DNA from 4 places in the Streptomyces sp. Je 1-332 genome. Region 1 is predicted to be linked to each of the others. Evidence: riboswitches for the same ligand, from Rfam matches in the RefSeq annotation. Region 1 holds a riboswitch; each other region holds the start of a gene.

What was found. A riboswitch is a leader RNA that binds a small molecule or an ion and turns the genes downstream of it on or off. The one in region 1 is predicted to bind cyclic di-AMP.
Region 2: linked by a shared signal. The riboswitch ahead of ABXJ52_RS28105 (M23 family metallopeptidase) and the one ahead of ABXJ52_RS15175 (transglycosylase family protein) in region 1 are both predicted to bind cyclic di-AMP.
Region 3: linked by a shared signal. The riboswitch ahead of ABXJ52_RS33695 (C40 family peptidase) and the one ahead of ABXJ52_RS15175 (transglycosylase family protein) in region 1 are both predicted to bind cyclic di-AMP.
Region 4: linked by a shared signal. The riboswitch ahead of ABXJ52_RS01505 (LysM peptidoglycan-binding domain-containing protein) and the one ahead of ABXJ52_RS15175 (transglycosylase family protein) in region 1 are both predicted to bind cyclic di-AMP.

Annotation. Positions count from the first base shown of each region.
Region 1 covers NZ_CP160402.1:3,370,679-3,375,727, forward strand. Annotated here, with positions in the region: gene ABXJ52_RS15165 (septum formation initiator family protein) at 1-437, opposite strand, end outside; gene eno (phosphopyruvate hydratase) at 528-1,808, opposite strand; gene ABXJ52_RS15175 (transglycosylase family protein) at 2,099-2,803, opposite strand; cyclic di-AMP (ydaO/yuaA leader) riboswitch at 2,807-2,998, opposite strand; gene ABXJ52_RS15180 (transglycosylase family protein) at 3,180-4,196, opposite strand; gene ABXJ52_RS15185 (cytochrome P450) at 4,371-5,049, opposite strand, start outside.
Region 2 covers NZ_CP160402.1:6,205,775-6,210,823, reverse strand. Annotated here, with positions in the region: gene ABXJ52_RS28110 (GntR family transcriptional regulator) at 102-788, opposite strand; gene ABXJ52_RS28105 (M23 family metallopeptidase) at 1,002-1,805, opposite strand; cyclic di-AMP (ydaO/yuaA leader) riboswitch at 1,818-1,980, opposite strand; gene ABXJ52_RS28100 (pitrilysin family protein) at 2,201-3,586, opposite strand; gene ABXJ52_RS28095 (pitrilysin family protein) at 3,583-4,929, opposite strand.
Region 3 covers NZ_CP160402.1:7,497,601-7,502,649, reverse strand. Annotated here, with positions in the region: gene ABXJ52_RS33705 (ATP-dependent Clp protease proteolytic subunit) at 256-891, shown strand; gene ABXJ52_RS33700 (hypothetical protein) at 899-1,207, shown strand; cyclic di-AMP (ydaO/yuaA leader) riboswitch at 1,562-1,734, shown strand; gene ABXJ52_RS33695 (C40 family peptidase) at 1,738-2,211, shown strand; gene ABXJ52_RS33690 (DUF6328 family protein) at 2,398-2,964, shown strand; gene ABXJ52_RS33685 (LysE family translocator) at 2,942-3,571, opposite strand; gene ABXJ52_RS33680 (LysR family transcriptional regulator) at 3,701-4,612, shown strand; gene ABXJ52_RS33675 (ATP-binding protein) at 4,601-5,049, opposite strand, start outside.
Region 4 covers NZ_CP160402.1:303,659-308,707, forward strand. Annotated here, with positions in the region: gene ABXJ52_RS01485 (WYL domain-containing protein) at 1-244, shown strand, start outside; gene ABXJ52_RS01490 (hypothetical protein) at 379-549, shown strand; gene ABXJ52_RS01495 (hypothetical protein) at 624-1,151, opposite strand; gene ABXJ52_RS01500 (hypothetical protein) at 1,266-1,457, shown strand; cyclic di-AMP (ydaO/yuaA leader) riboswitch at 2,261-2,415, shown strand; gene ABXJ52_RS01505 (LysM peptidoglycan-binding domain-containing protein) at 2,420-3,145, shown strand; gene ABXJ52_RS01510 (carbohydrate ABC transporter permease) at 3,235-4,086, opposite strand; gene ABXJ52_RS01515 (sugar ABC transporter permease) at 4,083-5,036, opposite strand; gene ABXJ52_RS01520 (sugar ABC transporter substrate-binding protein) at 5,033-5,049, opposite strand, start outside.

The DNA.
Region 1 (5,049 bases):
ACGTTCGAGTACCAGGGCCTGGCGGCGGCCCCCTGGTCGGTGCGCTGCTTCTTCGCCGCCTCGGGGTCGATCACGGTGAAGCCGGTCTCGCCCGGCATCACGTAGTGCAGCCGGTCCCGGATGCGCTGCTCCGCGTACGCGTCGTCCCGCCAGCGGGCCTTCTCGTCCCGCAGCTTCTCGACGTGTCCGCGGCGCTCGGCCTGCTCCTTGCGCTGGTCGGCGATCTCCGCGCGCTGGGAGACGTACTGCCTTATCGGGTAGGCGAGCGCGACGACCAGCGAGCAGAGCACGAGCGCCAGGAGCGCGGCGCGTCCCGTGAGGCGGGAGCGGCGCGCCTGGCGCTTGGTCTGCGAGCGGTAGACACGCTCCGCGGTCTGCTCGCCGAGCAGCCGCAGTCTGGTCGCGGTGGAGAACCGGTCGCGGTCCTTCACGGCCATGTGTGCCGCCTCCCCGATACGTACGTACGTCCCCGCACACGGTACGGGACCGAGTACGGGGACGTAGGTAACTACTCAGGGCAGCTGAGCTCAGCCCTTGAAGCGGGGGAACGCCGAACGGCCGGCGTAGACCGCCGCGTCGTCCAGGATCTCCTCGATGCGCAGGAGCTGGTTGTACTTGGCGACGCGCTCGGAGCGGGCCGGGGCGCCGGTCTTGATCTGGCCGCAGTTGGTGGCGACGGCGAGGTCGGCGATGGTGACGTCCTCGGTCTCGCCGGAGCGGTGCGACATCATGCACTTGAAGCCGCTGCGCTGGGCCATCTCGACGGCGTCGAGCGTCTCGGTCAGCGAGCCGATCTGGTTGACCTTCACCAGGAGGGCGTTGGCCGACTTCTCCTCGATGCCACGGGCCAGGCGCTCGGGGTTGGTGACGAACAGGTCGTCGCCGACGAGCTGCACCTTGTCGCCGAGCTTCTCGGTGATGTCGTTCCAGCCGGCCCAGTCGTCCTCGAACAGCGGGTCCTCGATGGAGACGAGGGGGTACGAGGAGACGAGCTCCTCGTAGTACTCGGTCATCTCGGCGGCCGAGCGGGACTTGCCCTCGAAGGCGTACGAGCCGTCCTTGTAGAACTCGGACGCGGCGACGTCGAGCGCGAGCGCGATCTGCTCACCGGGGACGTAACCGGCCTGCTTGATGGCCTCGAGGATGAGGTCGAGCGCGGCGCGGTTCGAGTCGAGGTTCGGGGCGAAGCCGCCCTCGTCGCCGAGACCGGTCGAAAGTCCCTTGTCCTTCAGGACCTTCTTCAGCGTGTGGTAGACCTCGGTGCCCCAGCGCAGGGCCTCGGAGAACGACTCGGCGCCGATCGGCGCGATCATGAACTCCTGGATGTCGACGTTCGAGTCGGCGTGCGACCCGCCGTTCAGGATGTTCATCATCGGGACGGGCAGCAGGTGCGCGTTCGGGCCGCCGAGGTAGCGGAAGAGCGGCAGGTCGGAGGCCTCCGACGCGGCGTGCGCGACGGCGAGCGAGACGCCGAGGATGGCGTTGGCGCCGAGCGAGCCCTTGTTGTCGGTGGCGTCGAGGTCGAACATCGCCTGGTCGATCAGGCGCTGCTCGGTGGCGTCGTACCCGACGAGCTCCGGGCCGATCTGCTCGATGACGGCGAGGACGGCCTTCTCGACGCCCTTGCCCTGGTAACGGTTGGGGTCACCGTCACGGAGTTCGATGGCCTCGAAAGCACCGGTGGACGCACCGGACGGAACGGCGGCACGACCCGTGCTGCCGTCGTCGAGGCCGACCTCGACCTCGACCGTGGGGTTGCCTCGGGAGTCCAGGATTTCCCGGGCTACGACGACGTCGATGGACGGCACGAGCATCTCCTTCTGGGATGTGACGCGGGTACGCGAGGCGTTGGCCTCGCGGACACGAGCCTAACCGGCTCCCGGACAACAGCCAGCCGACCGACCGTCCTGTGGACAAACCGAGAGCGAAATGTTTACGAACGGAACAAACATACCCCGCCCCGGTGCGTACGGGGGATACGCGCACCGGGGCGGGGTGGACCCGTGGGAACGGGGGCGCCCCTTGAGGGGCGCGGGGAACTGCGCGACAAGCCACGAGCGCCCGCAGGAAATAAGACCAGCGAGGCGCCCCGCCAGACCTAGCTGAGGTGCAGCTGCTGGCCCGGGAAGATCATGTCGGCGTTCTCGATGATGTCGCCGTTGAGCTTGTACACCTTGTGCCAGCCGCCCTTGACGTCCTCCGCCTTGGCGATCTTGGAGAGGGTGTCACCCTTCTTGACCTTGTACTCGCCGTCGCCCTTCTTGACCGTCTCGCCGGTCGGGGTCTCGACGGTCTTCTTGGACTCGGTCTTCGGGGCCTCGGCCTTGGGAGCGGCCTGCTGCGGCTGCTCGGTCTGCGGCGTGGGCTGGCTCTTGGGCTGCTCCTGGGTCTGCTGCGAGGCGCTCTCCTGCGCACCGCCACCCTCGTTGGAGGCGCTGGAGAGGCCGACGCCGCAGCTCGGCCAGGCACCCTTGCCCTGGCCCGCGAGGACCTTCTCGCCGATCTCGATCTGCTGGGCCTTGGAGGCCTTGTCGGCGGTGGGCGCGTACTTCGTGCCGCCGTACGCGGACCAGGTGGACGACGAGAACTGCAGGCCGCCCGTGTAGCCGTTGCCGGTGTTGATGGACCAGTTGCCGCCGGACTCGCACTGGGCGACGGCGTCCCACTCGGAGTTGGTCGCGGCGGAGGCCGAGCCGGCCGCCATCAGCGGGGCTGCGACGGCGACGCCGGTGACACCGGCGAGCGTGGCGACGCGAGTGGCCTTGGACGCGCGGCGGTGCTTGCCCTTGCTGGAAAACAGCATGAGTGATCCCCTCACCGACGCCTGCGAGGTGAGCTGTCGGGTTCGGGCCAGTGAAGTTGCCCGGCCGCGCTTCATGAGCGCGACTTAACCCCTAGCCGTTCCTGTCCGTTCGTCCGCCTCGCTCTCGCGATGCTGAACGGCCGGGCCCGGCGCAAACCTTGGGTCCCCCGCTCCTGCCTACGGCGCTTACGCGACGACTGTTCCCGAACGGCCGTTGGCAGGACTCGGCGTACCGACCGGCGGGGCCCGCTGTGGCGAGCGGTCACGACCGTAGTCATGCGATCGCCGGAATTTCAAAGACGATCAGGGCTTCTGAGACCCATGTCTCACTTGCGCCAATTGGTACATCGAGCGCAAAGCGACTCGCCAACTACCCCTACTTTTCGCCCAAATCGAGGCTCTGACCGGGCAGGATGAGATCCGGGTCGGAGCCGACCGACTGCTCGTTCTCGGCGTACAGACCGGCCCACCCGCCCTGCACGTCGTGCTCGTCGGCGATGGTCCAGAGGTTGTCTCCGGAGCGGACCGTGTACGTCCCCTCGGAGCCGTCCTTCTTGCGCTCGTCGCCACGGGAGGCGTGCCGGCCCGAACCTTCGCGGGGGGCATCGGCGGACGGCTTGTCGTCCCCGCTGTCGCCGCGGTGGCGGCCTTCGCCCTCACCGGCGGACGGGGTGGGGGCGGGCGAAGTCTCATCGTCCGGGCCGGACTTGTCCGTGTGTCCCGACTCGGGCGAGTTATCCGCCTTGCCCTCTTCGTCGTGATTCTTGTCTCGCGATTCGTCGTCCGCGGCGGGCTTCTCGGACGGCTCGGCGCTGTCCGAGGAGTCGGCCGACCCGCTCGGTGACGTACTCGGCTCGGACGAATCGCCGGAGTCCTTCGTGTCCGAAGGCTTCGACGGCTTCGACGACTCCGGCGATTCCGACGACCCGTCAGAGGAGTCCGCGGAGCCGGAGGGGTCCGAGGGGTCAGAGGGGATCGTCGTGATCGGGGCACCCGGGTCGACGTCGGCGGCCGCGCCGTCCTGGGTGAGGCCGGCGATCGGCGCGCAGCTCGGCCAGGCCTCGGGCCCCTGGTCGTCGAGGACCTTCTCGGCGACGGCTATCTGCTGCGAGCGGCTGGCCTGGTCGGCGCTCGGCGCGAAGTCGAGGCCGCCGTAGTCCTCCCAGGTCTGCTGGGAGAGCTGGAGCCCTCCGTAGTAGCCGTTGCCCGCGTCCGCGCTCCAGGATGCGCCGCTCTCGCACTCCGCGAGCTTGTCCCACGTGGCGGTGTCCGCCGCGCTCGCGCTGGTGGCGCCGAGCAGCGGGATGGCGATGGCCGATCCTGCGACTCCTGCCGCGACGATCAGGGCCGGGGCCTGGCGGGGGCGTCGGTGACGACCATTGCCGGAGAGCATGCGGTTGCCTTTCGCGTGACTGGAGCGACGACTGCGGCACGGGATGCCGAGTCGTCGGTGAACGTAGCGGCAGTCGAACGCTTGTCACAAGTCGATGCAGCGGAGATCACGTGAAAGTCACAGCCCTGACGACCCGTCATCTAAACGTCGTTTTGAAGGCTTCTCATCCGCCGATTATTTGCTCTGCTGTGCGGGTGTGAACTCCACGGGCAGCGTGCGCAGTCCGCGCATGATGAGCCCGCCGCGCCACCTCAAATCACCAGGTTCTGCCGCAAGGCGCAGGTCAGGGAGGCGGCGCAGGAGCGTCGCGAGCGCGGCCTGGCCCTCGAGCCTGGCGAGGGGCGCGCCGAGACAGTAATGAATGCCATGGCCGTAGCCGAGGTGTTGGTTGTCGCGGCGGGAGAGGTCCAGCGTGTCCGGCTGAGCGAATCGCTCAGGGTCGCGGTCGGCGGCGGCGAGGACGACCAGGACGGGGTCGCCGGCGGCGATGTCCTCCCCGCCGATCGTCAACGGCTCGGTGGCGAACCGCCACGTGGCGAGCTCGACGGGACCGTCGAAGCGGAGGAGTTCCTCGAGCCCCGTCTCCAGGAGCCCAATGTCACCGTCCTTGAGGGAGTCCTGAAGCCGCTCGCGCTGCTCGGGGTGGGTGAGGAGGGCGAAGGTGCCGTTCCCGATGAGGTTGACGGTGGTCTCGAACCCGGCGAAGAGAAGGATGAACGCCATCGCGGCGGCCTCGTTCTCCGTGAGGTGCTCGCCGTGGTCGGAGGCGCGGATGAGTCCGGAGATGAGGTCGTCGCCCGGTTCGAGGCGCTTGCGGTGGATCAGCTCGGCGAGATAGCCGCGCATCTTCTTC
Region 2 (5,049 bases), 2.8 Mb from region 1:
AGGGGTTGGCCCTTCAGTGTTTTCTTGCCGCTATTCGGGCAGCAGAAATAATGCCCCGCCCAATAGCGCTTCTATGCACTTCTTTGTATACGGCGCCTCTGTTAAAGCCGAAGACCCGCTGTGTTTACGGAAGGTTGCGAACCCCTCACACCGGAAAGCTGGCGCACGAAGCGCGGCCGGTGCGCGGAGGCCGTCCGCTCCACGTGCTGAGCGGTGAGCGCACGGGCCCGCTCCGCGTCCCCGCGGGCGACCGCGTCGACGATCGCGGCGTGCTCCGCCCAGGCCTCGGCGGGGGCGGCCGTCGCCTCGACCACGTACATCCACGCGATCTTGTGCCGGAGCTGGGTGAGCAGTGCCGTGAGGCCGGGGCTGCCGGACGCCTGGGCGAGCGTCTCGTGGAACCAGCCGTCCAGGGAGCGCAGATCCTCGCTCCGACCGTGCCTCGATCGCTCCTGGCCGAGCCTGACGAGGCCGCGCAGGACCTTCAGGTGCGCCTCCGTGCGGCGCTGTGCGGCGCGGGCCGCGCCCAGCGGCTCCAGGAGCGCGCGGACCTCCAGGAGGTCGGCAGCGTCCCGCTCGGTGGGCTCGGCGACGCACGCGCCCGCGTGCCGGCGCGTGACGACGAAGCCCTCGGCCTCCAGGGTGCGCAGGGCCTCGCGGACAGGGACGCGGGAGACTCCGTAGCGGCGCGCGAGCAGTTCCTCGGTGAGCCGGCCGCCCCGTTCGTAGACACCGGAGACGATGTCGTCCCGGATGGCCGTGCATACCGAGTGCGCGGGAATGTGCATGACTGACCTCCGCCTTAATCCCCGCGAAACGCGGTCGATCGACGCCTGCTCGGCGACTCTATTGCAGAGCGGCCGAATTTCCGACGGTCGGCCGAAATCCGGGGATACTTTTGGCCAACGGAGATACGGGAACGGCGAAAGCCCCGGCTCTCGACGAACCGGGGCTTTCGGTGAATCAGGTGCGCTTCGTGCGACCGCCTTGGATCTCCGGGATCAGACGTTGACGCCGTGCGAGCGGAGGTAGGAGACCGGGTCGATGTCCGTGCCGTAGTCCGCGCCGGTGCGGGCCTCGAAGTGCAGGTGCGGGCCGCTGGAGTTGCCGGTGGAGCCGGAGAGGCCGATCTGCTGGCCCGGAGTGACCGCCTGGCCGACCGTGACACCGAGGGACGACATGTGGCCGTACTGGGTGTACGTGCCGTCGTTCATCTTGATGACCACGTTGTTGCCGTAGGCGCCGCCCCAGCCGGCCTCCACGACGGTGCCGGAGCCGACCGCGTGGACCGAGGTGCCGGACGCGGCGTGGAAGTCGACGCCGGTGTGGCTGCCGGAGGACCACATGGCGCCACCGGTCTGGTAGCCCGTGGAGATGGTCGAGCCGGTGATCGGCGACACGTAGCTGTTGAGGCGCTTGCGCTCGGCCTCGCGCGCGGCACGCTCCTTGGCCTCGCGCTCCTTCTTGGCCTTGGCCTTCGCCGCGGCCTCGGCCTTGCGCTTGGCCTCCTCGGCCTTCTTCTTGGCGGCCTCTTCGGCCTTCTTGGCCGCTGCGGCGTCGTCGGCGGCCTGCTGCTGGGCAGCGGCCTGCGCGTCGACGCTCTGGGCGAGCGAGTCGCCCACGGAGATCGCCTGGGTGAGGCCGGTGTGCTGGGGAGTCACCGCGTCGTCGGCGGCGAGCGCCGGAGCGGCCAGGCCTCCGATGACACCGGTGGTGGTGAGGGCGGCGACGCCCGCCACGTTCGCGGTCGTACGCGTGAGGCGGCTCGGGCGACGGTGCTTCCCGGTGGCACGGGTGAACGCCATGAAGCGGCTGATCCTTTCCTTCCTTCTCGCCTACCGGGTTAGCTGACGGGTTCGGAGCAGGAAGGTCTCCTACGGGTCCCTCACCTCACGGCGAGGTTCCCGATTCACCCCAAGGGACATGTGGGTCCCCGGCTCCCCTGGCTCGCGCCGTACGGGGACTCGGCGATGACTGTCCGGTGCCGCGGGCGCGGCGTACTGCATGACGAACAGCCGGACCAGACGCTAAGCGGGTCATCTTTCAAACGACAAACGGATCAGAGCTTTTGTAGCGCACGCCACAGGTCAGACACGTAACCTCCATACCAATTCGGACATATGAGGACCCCAGTAGCGTTTTCTCGCCACCGGGGCCCCGATATGTCCTGACTGTCACTCAGTCCGCGCGCACCCCGCGCTCACCCCGTGACCACACTCACTTCACCGATACCGAGCGCCCTGACGGGCTCCTCGATCTGCGAAGCGTCTCCGACGAGCACCGTCACCAGACGGTCCACGGGGAAGGCGCTCACCACGGCGGCGGTGGCCTCCACGGTGCCGGTCTCGGCCAACTGGCGGTACAGCTGGGCCTGGAAGTCGTCCGGCAGGTGCTGCTCGACCTGGTCGGCGAGGGTGGCCGCGACGGACGCCGCCATCTCGTACTTGAGCGGGGCCACGCCCACCAGATTTTGCACGGCGACGTCGCGCTCGGCGTCCGTGAGGCCGTCGGCCGCGAGGGTGCGCAGGACCTTCCACAGGTCGTCGAGGGCCGGACCGGTGGACTCGGTGTCCACGGAGCCGCTGATGGCGAGCATCGCCGCGCCGCTGCCGTCCGGAGCGGAACGCAGGACCTGGGCGAACGACCGTACGCCGTAGGTGTATCCCTTCTCCTCGCGCAGGACGCGGTCCAGGCGTGAGGTGAGGGTGCCGCCCAGGCAGTACGTGCCGAGCACCTGGGCGGGCCAGACGCGGTCGTGCCGGTCCGGGCCCACGCGGCCGATGAGCAACTGCGTCTGGACGGCTCCCGGGCGGTCCACGATGACGACACGTCCGGTGTCGTCCGCGGTCACCGGGGGCACCGGACGCGGCTCGGCGGTGCCACCCGTCCAGGCGCCGATGGTGTCGGCGAGAACGGCGTCCAGGTCGACGCCGGTCAGGTCGCCCACGATCACGGCGGTCGCCGTCGCGGGACGCACGTGCTTCTCGTAGAAGGTGCGCACGGCGGCCGAGTCGATGGCCGTGACCGTCTCCTCGGTGCCCTGGCGGGGGCGCGACATGCGGGAGGTCGCCGGGAAGAGCTGCCGGGACAGCTCCTTTGCGGCGCGGCGCCCCGGGTTCGCTGCCTCGTGCGGGATCTCGTCCAGGCGGTTGCGTACGAGGCGTTCGATCTCGCTGTCCGCGAAGGCGGGGGCCCGCAGGGCGTCGGAGAGCAGGCCGAGCGCCTTCGGGAGGCGCGAGAGCGGGACTTCGAGGGAGACCCGGACGCCGGGGTGGTCGGCGTGCGCGTCCATGGTGGCGCCGCAGCGGTCGAGTTCGGCGGCGAAGTCCTCGGCGGAGTGCTTGTCGGTGCCTTCGTTGAAGGCCCTCGCCATGATCGTGGCGACGCCGTCCAGGCCCGCGGGCTCGGCTTCGAGCGGCGCCTCGAGGTGGACCTCCACGGCGACGACCTGCTGGCCGGGGCGGTGGCAACGCAGCACGGTGAGGCCGTTGTCCAGGGTGGCGCGCTCGGGCGCGGGGAAGGCCCACGGCCGTGCGGTGCCCGCCTGGGGCTGCGGGTGGAACTGCATCGTTGCGGCCTCGCTCACTTCGCCGCCTCCTCTTCGTCCTCGTCGGTGGCTTCGTCGGCCTCGGGGGCGATGGGTTCGTACACGAGCACCGCGCGGTTGTCGGGCCGCAGGCGGGCCGCCGCGGCCGCCTTGACCTCTTCGGCGGTGACCTCCAGGACGCGCTTGACGGCGGTGAGGGCGAGCTGCGGGTCACCGAACAGGACGGCGTACCGGCAGAGTTCGTCCGCGCGGCCGGAGACCGTGGAGAGGCGGTCGAGCCACTCGCGCTCCAGCTGTGCCTGGGCGCGCTCCATCTCCTCGTCGGTGGGGCCCTCTTCCGCGAAGCGGGCGAGCTCCTCGTCGACGGCGGCCTCGATGACCGGGACCTCCACGTCGCCCGACGTCTTCACGTCCAGCCAGCCGAGCGAGGGGGCTCCGGCAAGCCGCAGCAGGCCGAACCCGGCCGCCACGGCGGTGCGGTCGCGGCGCACGAGGCGGTTGTAGAGGCGGGACGACTCGCCGCTGCCGAGGACCGTGAGCGCCAGGTCGGCCGCGTCGCACGCGCGCGTGCCGTCCTCCGGGAGGCGGTAGGCGGCCATCAGGGCGCGGGCCGGGACCTCTTCCTCGACGACCTCGCGCAGCTCCTTGCCGATGATGTCGGGCAGCGAGCCGTCGCGCGGCGGCTGCTTGCCGTCGTGCGAGGGGATCGACCCGAAGTACTTCTCCACCCAGGCGAGCGTCTGCTCCGGGTCGATGTCGCCGACGACCGAAAGGACCGCGTTGTTGGGCGCGTAGTACGTACGGAAGAAGTGCCGCGCGTCCTCCAGCGTCGCCGCGTCCAGGTCCGCCATGGAGCCGATCGGGGTGTGGTGGTAGGGGTGGCCCTCGGGGTACGAGAGGGCGGTCAGCTTCTCGAACGCCGTGCCGTACGGGACGTTGTCGTAGCGCTGGCGGCGCTCGTTCTTGACGACGTCCCGCTGATTCTCCATGGATTCTTCGTCGAGCGCGGAGAGCAGCGAGCCCATGCGGTCGGCTTCCAGCCACAGGGCCAGCTCGAGCTGGTGTGTGGGCATCGTCTCGAAGTAGTTGGTGCGCTCGAAGCTCGTGGTGCCGTTGAGCGAACCGCCGGCGCCCTGGACCAGCTCGAAGTGGCCGTTGCCCTGCACCTGCTTCGAGCCCTGGAACATGAGGTGCTCGAAGAGGTGCGCGAGGCCCGTACGCCCCTTGACCTCGTGGCGCGAGCCGACGTCGTACCAGAGGCAGACCGCGGCGACCGGGGTCAGGTGGTCCTCGGAGAGCACCACGCGCAGGCCGTTGGCCAGCCGGTGCTCGGTCGCTGTCAGGCCGCCGGAGCCGGCCTCGGCTGTGGCCGTGTGACCCATGGGCATGTACGTCCCTTCGATCGCGAAAAGCTGGAAATTCTGCCAGTCCTGCCACTGTATGCAAGCGTGCTGACAACCGGCGAAGTTCCCGCTCCGCGCTCGGCGTAGTCGTGGTCGAAG
Region 3 (5,049 bases), 4.1 Mb from region 1:
GGCGCCCGAGTACCCGGCCGTCCGAACGCTTAACGCTCCACCCCGGCCTGCGCTCCCCATGGGCACGCCGAACCAGTCAAGTGCCGCCGTTCCTCCTGGATTTGGAGTAACCGGACAAGGCCGACGGGGGCCTCGTCGGGCCGCGGGAGATCACGACGAGGCACGGGAGATCTCGACAAGGCGGTTACGTACGTCCTGTACTTTTCTTACAGGAGCCTTGGGGAGCAGCCGACCCCGGCAGAGGAGAGACATGTCATGAACCGACCGTCCGCCCGCTATGTCCTGCCCGAGTTCACCGAGCGCACGAGCACCGGGCAGCGGACCCTCGATCCGTACTCGAAGCTCCTCGAGGAGCGCATCGTCTTCCTGGGGACGCCGATCGACGACACGTCGGCCAACGACGTGATGGCGCAGTTCATGCACCTCGAATACCTGGCGCCGGACCGCGACATCGCGCTCTACATCAACTCCCCCGGTGGTTCGTTCAGCGCGATGACCGCGATCTACGACACGATCCAGTTCGTCTCCTGCGACGTGGAGACGACATGCCTGGGGCAGGCCGCGTCGGCGGCGGCGGTCCTGCTGGCCGCGGGCACCCCGGGCAAGCGACACGCGCTGCCCGGCGCCCGGGTTCTCATCCACCAGCCCTCACTGGCCGAGCCGGTTCACGGTCAGGCCTCCGACCTGGCGATCCAGGCCGACGAACTCCTGCGCACCCGCGCACAACTGGAGAAGCTGCTCGTCCAACACACGGGCCGAAGCGCGGAACGCGTCCGCGCCGACATCGAGCGGGACAAGATCCTCAGCGCGACCGAGGCAGTCGACTACGGCCTGGTGGACCGCATCATCGCGAGCCGCAAGACGTCCTCGGGCACCAAGGACGCGGGGTGAACCGGCGATGCTGCCACCCGAACTTCCTCCGCTGCCCGCACTCACCCGCGCCGAGGGCGAGTTGATCGACCGGTACCTCGAAGTGATCGACCTGGTGGGCCGGATCAACCCGGCCCGCGCCTCGGACACCTACGGAGGACTGCGCGCCGCCCAAGCCCTGGTCGGCAGCGCGACCGCCCTACGGGACGCGCTGACGCTCATGCACCAGCGGGGCGAGAGCGCGGTGCACGCGCCGACGTTGGCACGGGCGCTGCGCGTGCTCGACGGGGAGCGGCGGTCCTGCCGGGTCACCGTGCCGCCCGCGACCGCGTCCTGAGCCCCCGTCACCCCCGAGCCGGAGGGCGATACGTCCCGGCCCGATCTCAAACGAACCAAACGGGCTACCTCGTTCGGCGTAGACAATCATCGTTTTTCGGACCGTCTTCAGTTGCGTCAGATGTGTACGCGGGGGCCGGAATTACTCGTTCCGGTGCTGGTCGAACGATCGTCCTTCGTCGCGACCTGACCACGAACCGGGCCGTGTCCACCCGAACGGTTCAGCCGTGAGGAGCTTCACAAAAGGCCGTTTCGGCTCGGAATTCACGCCCTTCACGGGTCAAGATCCCTTTCGACGACAAGCCCCCGCCACAGCGGCGGGGCGGTCCGGGCGGACGCCGAGTCCTGCCGCCGCCCGGATGACCGGTCGACATCGGTGCATCGGCAGGAGTGGAGGACCCAGGCATGACGGGTCGGTCCGGAAAGTCCGGACACCGGCCCTTGGGGTGAAGCCGCACAGTGCGGCCGGGCAACTTTGTCAGCCCGAATCCGACAGGTCATCCTTCACAGGCGGTTGACGAAGGGTTGCGCATGACCGCGCTGAATCACGTCCCGTCACTGCTCACCAGGGCCGGTTCGGTATCGGCCCTCACGCTCGCCGTCGTAGGCGGGACCCTCGTGGCCCCAGGGCTCACGTCGGAGGCGGAGGCCGCGACACACGGGGCCAAGGCGCTCAAGATCGCCGCCTCCAAGAAGGGCTCCCCGTACGGCTATGGAGCGACGGGGCCGAACCGGTTCGACTGCTCCGGTCTGACCCAGTACTCGTTCAAGCGTGCGGGCAAGAAACTGCCACGCACCGCCGGACAGCAGTACAACAAGACCCGCCACATCTCGGCATCCAACCGCACCCGCGGTGACCTGGTCTTCTTCCACTCCGGCCGGAACGTCTACCACGTCGGGATCTACGCGGGCAAGGGCCGGATCTGGCACGCCCCCAAGTCGAACACCGTGGTGCGACTGGAGAAGATCTGGACGAAGAGCGTCTCCTACGGGCGGGTGCGCTGATGGCCCTTCACCACTGACGGCCCGTCCCCGCTGATGGCCCGTCACTGATCGCCGGTCAGCGGCTCGACCTGGGGCGGTGGCGGCGGCCCGCACGGCCGCCGCCACCGCTCGCCCGGCCCTCCGCCAGGCCCTCCGACCGGCGCGCCCGCCAGGCGTGGGGCGCGCCGACGCGGATACTCGTGCGCCATGGCCGAAAACAACAGCTCCTCCACCGCAGGCGGACCGTCCCGCAACGAGACGCGCTTCGAACGCGCCGATCGCAACTTCTCGGAGATCCTCCAGGAACTGCGGGTCACGCAGGCCGGAGTGCAGATCCTTTTCGCCTTCCTGCTGACGCTCGCCTTCACCGAGCGCTTCCCCTCGCTCGACACGATGCAGCGCGCCACGTATGTGACCACGCTGCTGCTCGCCGTACTCGCCGCGGCGCTGTTCACCGCTCCGGCAGCCGTGCACAGGTCGCTGTTCGGGCAGCGGGCCAAGCCGCTGATCGTGCGGGTGTCGTCCCGCCTCGCGGGTGTCGGCCTCGGTGTCCTGGTGTTCGCGGTCTCCGGCGCCGTGCTCCTGGTCGTCGACGTGGCGGTGGGCCGAACCGGCGGGATCATCGCCGCCGCGGCCACGATGGTGGTGTGTGCGGGCCTGTGGGGCCTGCTCCCCCTCCTGGTGCGTGGCGCGGCGGACAAGGTCCAGGACCGGGATGACGACGGCAAGGAATCGGACACGTCGGGCGGCGTCAGGCCGGCAGGGCCTCGATGAGGAGCACCACGCCGAGGACGCCGAGCGCCACGCCGGTGCCGCCCTCGATGGCACGGGCCGTGCGGGGCCTGCGCAACCACCGCCCGAGCCGGTCGACCAGGAGGGCGACGACCGGGAACCACACCAGGGCGAGGGCCACGATGATGGACGCGAGCAGCAGCGTCCTCGGCATCGCGGGGCTGCCCGCGGGCACGAACTGGGGCAGCACGCTGAGGAAGGTGATGGGCGCCTTCGGGTTGAGGGCGTTGGTGAGGAAGCCCTGCCGCAGACTGCCCCCGGCCATCACGTGCTCCACGCCGTCCCGCGCCCCGAAGCTTTCGAGCGGCCGCGCCGCCGATCGCAGGGCGCGGCAGCCGAGGTAGAGCACATAGGCCCCGCCCGCGGCCTGCAACGCCCGCAGAAGCGTGGGCACCGCCGCGAGGACCGCCGCGACCCCGGCCACCGCGAGCGCCGTGTGCACCAGGAGTCCGCCCGCCACGCCGATCGCGCAGGCGATCCCGGCACGGCGTGAGGCGAGGGCGTTGCGCACCACGACGGCGAAGTCGGCACCCGGCATGGCGACCATGCCCGCGGCGACTCCGGTGAAGGCGACCAGTTGTGCGTCCATGGCGTCCACCCTGCCGTTCTTCTGCCTTCAGCAGGCATGTGGAATATCCTGAGCCAGCCTTAAGCAGGCGTTTACCCCCACGCCGACGGACCGCCCCACCGCCCGCCGGCCCCTGCCCCGGGAGCGGCCATGTACGACCCGACGCGGCTCGCCGCACTGGTGGCGGTCTCCGAGGCCGGGTCGATCACCCGCGCCGCCGAGCGCCTCGGCTACACCGTGCCCGCACTCTCCCAGCAGCTGGCCAAGCTCGAACGGGAGGCGGGGACCCCGCTCCTGGTGCGGCATCACCGCGGGGCACGGCTGACCGGCGCGGGTGAGCTGTTGCTCGCGCGGGCGCGCCGGGTCCTGGACGAGATGGAGCAGGCCCGGCACGAACTGGCCCGGCTCGCGGGGCTCTCCGGCGGCAGGCTGCGGGTGGGGACGTTCACCACGGCCGGGATCCATCTGGTGCCGCCCGCGCTGACCGCGTTCCGCCGCGCCCATCCGGACGTCGATCTGACGGTCCGGGGCTACGAACCGCCGCTCGGCATCGCGGCCGTGGCGGCGGGCGAGGTCGACCTGGCCCTCACTCATACGTACGAGCCCGCGGACGCGGTGCCGCTGCCCGCGTCCGTGACCGAGGAGCCGATCCTGGTCGAGGAGCTCGTCCTGGTGACCTCGCCCGGGCACGCGCTCGCGAATTCTCCCGCACGGCTGCCCCTGGCCGAACTCGCCGGGCAGCCGCTCATCAGCATGGCGCCGACACATCCGCCCCGCCAGGGCGTGGAGTCCGCGCTGGTGCGGGCCGGCGCGACACCCTCGGTCCTGGTCGAGACTCCGGGCTACGCGCTGGTGTGCGCGCTGGTCAGCGCCGGGCTCGGCGTCGCCGTCGTACCGGAGATGGTGGCGCGGACGGCTGCCACCCCGGTGGGCGTGCGGCCGTTGGAGCCGGGCACCTTGCGCCGCACGATCTCGGTCGTCCACCGCACCGACGAGTCGCATCCGGCGGCGGACACCTTCCGGGCGCTGCTCCGGGGCGCGTTCGGACGCTCAGCGGGGTGAGGGCGAGGCCGAGGGTGCCGTCGCGTCGCCACGGACCGGCGCGGTCCAGGGCAGCGCGATCCAGACCGTCTTGCCTCCCTCGGGGGTCGGCGTGACCGAGAGCCTGCCGCCGCACTCCATGGTCAGCCAGCGGATGATCACCAGGCCACGGCCGTTGTCCTGCTGGACGGCGGCGGGCAGCCGCTTGGGGTAGCGGGGGTGGCTGTCGGTGACGCCGATGCGCAGCTGCTCGTCTCGGTCGAGCTCGATGTCCACCCGGAAGGTGGGCGACTGGCCCCGGGTGTGCTGGACGGCGTTCGTGGCGAGTTCGGAGACGATGAGCCGGACCGTGTCGGCCGCCTCGGCCTCACCCGGCAGGCCCCACTCGGCAAGGACGCGCGCGACGTATTTCCGGGCCGTGGAGACCGAGGCAGGGTCGCTCGGCAGGGTGACGGATG
Region 4 (5,049 bases), 3.1 Mb from region 1:
GGCCGTCCGCGCGGAAGACCCCGACGCGGACGGCTGGCTGCGGCTGGAGGTGACCTTCCAAGACGCACGGCATGCCGAATGGGCGCTGTGGCAGCTCGGCATCGACGCGGAAGCCCTGTCCCCCCAGTCGCTGCGCACGTCCCTGCGCAACCGCGCCACCGCGCTTGCCGACCGCTACGGAGAATCGGCCATCCCGGTGCTGCCCGACCGAGAGCCTCGAAGGGACGACGCGGTGTGTGGCTGAGGCGTTGCCGCCGGAGTCCGTGGTGTGGCCCCGCTGCGGTGAATCCACACGGGACAGCCTTACCCGCCCGTGAGTTGCCCGGTCGGCTCCTGACGCGCCGCATTGCGCGCCGGTCCGCTGCACGGGGCTACCACATGTCCGTCGTCGTGGCCGCCGGACTGGAGGAGTTCGATGTCCTCCTTGCCGCCGTCGTCCTGCGCTCCCCTTTGGCCTCGGACGCCTGGGAGTTCGCTTTCGCGGTGCCGACCGGCTCGCCCGGACAGAAAGCCGGAGAGATCACCGTCCCCTCACCTAGCCAGAGCTGAGCGGCTGACCCGATGCGGGCCGTTACCGTCCGGCCGCCTCCGAATCCGGCGTCGAGATGCATGTCGGCTGCGTGCTAATCCGTGGGCGTTCTCGTGCCGAGCGCGCGCCGAATCCTTGCCCACCATGAGGTCCGACCGGAGGTGGCAACGTCTCCAGCGGTGCGTTCACTTGCTGCCGTATTGGATGGTTCTGACGAGGTGTCCCGAAAGTCGCCGCGGAACGCCACGATCCCCTCGCCCACCCCGAGCACCTCCAGGAGAGCGTCCAGTGCCTTGTCCGCGTCCTCGTGCGACTGGGTGAGCCAGACCAGGGAGACTCCGGCGGGATTACCGTCGTGTTTGCTGACGGCGAAGCTGAAGCCCCGCAGCAGAAACAACACGACGTCGAGATCGTCCAGCCCGTCCCACGACCGTTCCACGTGCAGACGCAAGCGGTTCGCCACGAGCTGTACTGAAAGTTCGAGCCCTCCGATCATCTGGAAGAGCGGCGAGCAGTGCTCCCAAACGCTCCACTGATGGGCCGGATTGTTGCCGCTGTAGTAGGGCGGGCTGGTGGCCGGCTGCCAGTCGGGCTCGGGCCCGGGTATTTCCGTCGGAGTCACCGCAAGCCTCCTCTGACGTCATCCAGCCGATACACGTTCATGCTCATGCCCCTCCCTCGCAGAGGATCATGACCGCCCCAGGCCGACCTCAACCTCACGGATAGGGTCGAGAGCATGACATCCGAACAGCCCCATACGCCGGCCATGGCGTTCCTGGACTCCCAGGAGATCACCACGACGGACTGCCGCCGGTGCGGCACCGAAGTGTCGGGCGTCAACGGCCGCTACGCGTGCGGGGTGTGCGGCTGGGTCAACAACTGGACCGAGGGCCACAACGAACTACCCGGCGCGGGCAGCGGCATCTAGCATCGCACCCCCTCCGGCGATCCGCCGACCCACAACCGGCCCAGGTGCTGGGCCTGTTGAACACTCTCGGAGGCCGTGTCGTCTGGTCGGAGACAACGCCGATTGTGAACTCCTTGAATACCGTGACGGTCAGCCCGATCATATTCCAGACCCGTTCGCCACAATCGCCCGCCCTACAAGTGCAAGTCGTGGGAAGGGTTTTGCTCCGCCGCACAACTCCAAGGGCTGCCGAATAAGTCGTCCTGGCCGACTCTAGCCTCGACCGTTCGATGTCGACGGGCCGATCGCCCCCCGACCCGAGAATCCCCGACCCCGAAATCACCCAGCGGGCAGAGTGCCCCCTCCCAGCACGAGCAGCCCGGGACACCCCCTCATCGACCCACTCATGAGCAGTATGTCCCTTTAGGCACAGAATGACGCCCAAACCCCGTGTCCAGATTGCCCATATAAAGTACCTCTACAGACTGTTAGTGACGCATTTAAAGCCCCGCCCGTATTGCGCAGCCCTAGCCCGAAATGGCGCGATCCACAGCACGCGCGACTCCCCCTCCTACCCCTCTCCCATTCAGTGGAATAGGTCACACCCACCGCCCAGGGCCCGAAGAGAGCCGTTCGGCGCACTTTCGTTCTCCGCAAAGAAAGTTGGGGCTATTCGATCATTGGGGGTGTGTGGGCCCTGTCGGCGGGGGCGGGCCTCTCGCATTCCCTATTCGAATTCCGCCCTTGTTCCCTCCGGCCTTTCTCGCTTAACGTCACCCTCAATCCGGATGGAACGCCGAATCCTGCCGCTGTCCGGAAACCCTTCCCATCAAACACCTACGCTCGGCAGGAGCGGGGGACCCAGGTAAGCCGCCGGTCCGGACAACGGAACGGCTAGGGGTGAAGTCGCATGCGCAGTGCGACCGGACATCTCCCGTCCGAACCCGACAGCTCACCTCGTAGGCGACGGAGAGGAATTCGTCATGCCTGCAAAGGGTAAGCACCGCCGTCCCAAGTCCAGCTCACTCACCCGGGGCATCGCCGCCGCGGGCACGGGCGGGGCCGTGCTCGTACTCCCGGTCATCGGCGCGACCGCCGCCACCGCCGCGCCGGCAGACGCGGCCGCGAAGCCCGCCGCCGCCCCGAAGACGTACGTCGTGGCCGCGGGCGACACCCTCTCCAAGATCGTTCGCGAGCACTCGCTGAGCGGCGGCTGGAAGAAGCTGTACCAGGACAACCGTGACGCCCTCGGCGGTGACCCGGCACTGATCCACCCCGGCCTCAAGCTCACCCTCGGCGAGAAGGCCCCCGCCGAGCGGACGGACCGCTCCGAGCGCAAGGACGCGTCCGCCGCGAAGCCCGCCTCCGCCCCGGCGAAGAAGGCGTACACGAACGACCTCGACGGCTGGATCAAGGAATCGCTCGACATCATGGCCCAGCGCGGCATCCCCGGCTCCTACGAGGGCATCCACCGCAACATCATGCGCGAGTCCTCCGGCAACCCGCTGGCCACCAACAACTGGGACGTCAACGCTGCCGCCGGTACCCCGTCCAAGGGGCTCCTGCAGGTCATCGCGCCCACGTTCGACGCCTACCACGTGCCCGGCACCTCGCTGGACAGCTTCGACCCGGTCGCCAACATCACCGCCGCCTGCAACTACGCGGCCGACCGGTACGGCTCGATCGACAACGTGAACGGCCCGTACTAGGCCGCACCGGCCGCGTATCCGGCCTCTCGACCGCTCTGAGCCCCGGCCCGCCAGGTGTCCAGGGCTCAGGCCTGCGCGATGCGGTGGCGTCAGTCGTCGATGCCCGAGCGTTCCACCCCCGCCACGATCCACCGCTGGAAGAACAGGAACACCACGAGCAGCGGCACGATCGACACGGCGGCCGCGATGAAGAGTTCGTGCAGCCTGATCACCTGCGACGTGGTGAACGACGACAGGGCCACCTGCACCGTCCACGCGTCGCGGTCCTGGCCGATGACCAGCGGCCACAGGAACGAGTTCCACGCGCCGATGAAGACGATCGTGCCCACCGCAGCGAAGACCGGCCTGGAGTTGGGTACGACCACCCGCCAGTACGTGCGCCAGTAACCGAGCCCGTCGACACGCGCCGCGTCCTCCAACTCCCGTGGGAATCCGAGGAAGTACTGCCGGAAGATGAAGCACGCGAACGCGGAGAACAGGGTCGGGACGATCAGACCGCGCAGCGTCGACACCCAGCCGAGCGAGGACACCAGGACGAACGTCGGCACGAAGGTGACGGACGCCGGGACCATCAGGGTGCCGAGGATCGCGTAGAACACCTTGTTCGCGTGGCGGTACGGGATGCGGGCCAGGCCGTAGCCGGCGAGTGAGGCCAGCAGCAGCGTGCCGAGCGTCGTCGCGACCGCGATGAGCGAGGAGTTGAGCAGAGAGCGGGCGAACGGCACCGACGTGTCGTCGAAGAGTTCCTCGATGTTTCCCCACCGCATTGTGGAGGGGAAGAAGGTCCACTCGGGCGATGTGATGTCGCTCTCGGACGAGAGGCCGTTGCGCACGAGGAGGTAGAAGGGGATCAGGAACAGCAGCGCGAGCGCGATGAGCAGCGAGAGCCGCAGCGCGCGTCCCGCCCTGACCCTGGCGTCGTCCCTCGAGTGGTCTCTCATTCCGCCTCCTTCCTGCCGAGCCCGAACCACTTGGCCTGACCCACCGTCACCACCGCGATGATCAGGGCCAGCAGGACGGCGCCCGCGCTGCCGAGGCCGAGGTTCTGCCCCTGTCCCAGCGCCGTGTAGTAGAGGTAGACGAGTGGGGGTCTGGCGTAGGGCGGGTAACCGCGCGAGTCCGAGAGCAGGTTGTAGAACTCGTCGAACGCCTGGAAGGCGTTGATGACCAGGAGCAGGACCACCGCCACGGACGTGGCCCTCAGCTGCGGGAACGTGATGTGACGGAAAACCTGCCAGCCTGGCCGCGCCCCGTCCACGGCCGCCGCCTCGTAGAGGGTGGGGCTGATGCGCTGGAGCCCGGCGAGGAAGAGCACCATGTAGAAGCCCGCCTGGAGCCAGAGCCGTACGGTGACGATGACGGCCCAGTACCAGGGTGGGTCGGTGGTCGAGAGCCAGGCGATCTGGTCGCCGCCGAACCAGCCGAGGACGGTGTTGGCGAGCCCGAACCGTACGCCGTTGAAGATCGACATCTTCCAGATGAGCGCGGCCACGACGTAGGAGCAGGCGGCGGGCAGGAAGAAGACCGAACGGAAGAACGCCTGGGCGCGGCGCTGCCGGTGGACCATCAGGGCGAGCGCGAGGGAGAGCGCGTAGGTCGCGGGCACGATGAAGAGCGAGAAGACGAGGAAGGTCCACAGGCTGTCGGTGAACGCCTCGTTGCGCAGCATGTCGGTGTAGTTGCCGAGGCCGACGAAGTCGTCCGGGGTGACGGTGTTGTGGGCGTCGAAGAAGCTGAGGTAGACGCTCCAGCCGAGCGGGATGTACGTGAAGACGCCGAGGCCCAGCAGGAAGGGCCCGACGAACACCCAGAACCAGAGGGTGCGGTTCTGGTGACCCCACAACTTCCTTCGCCCTGTTGCCTTTTGCTCGCGAGGGGCTGTTGTGGTCACGACTTCTTCTTCA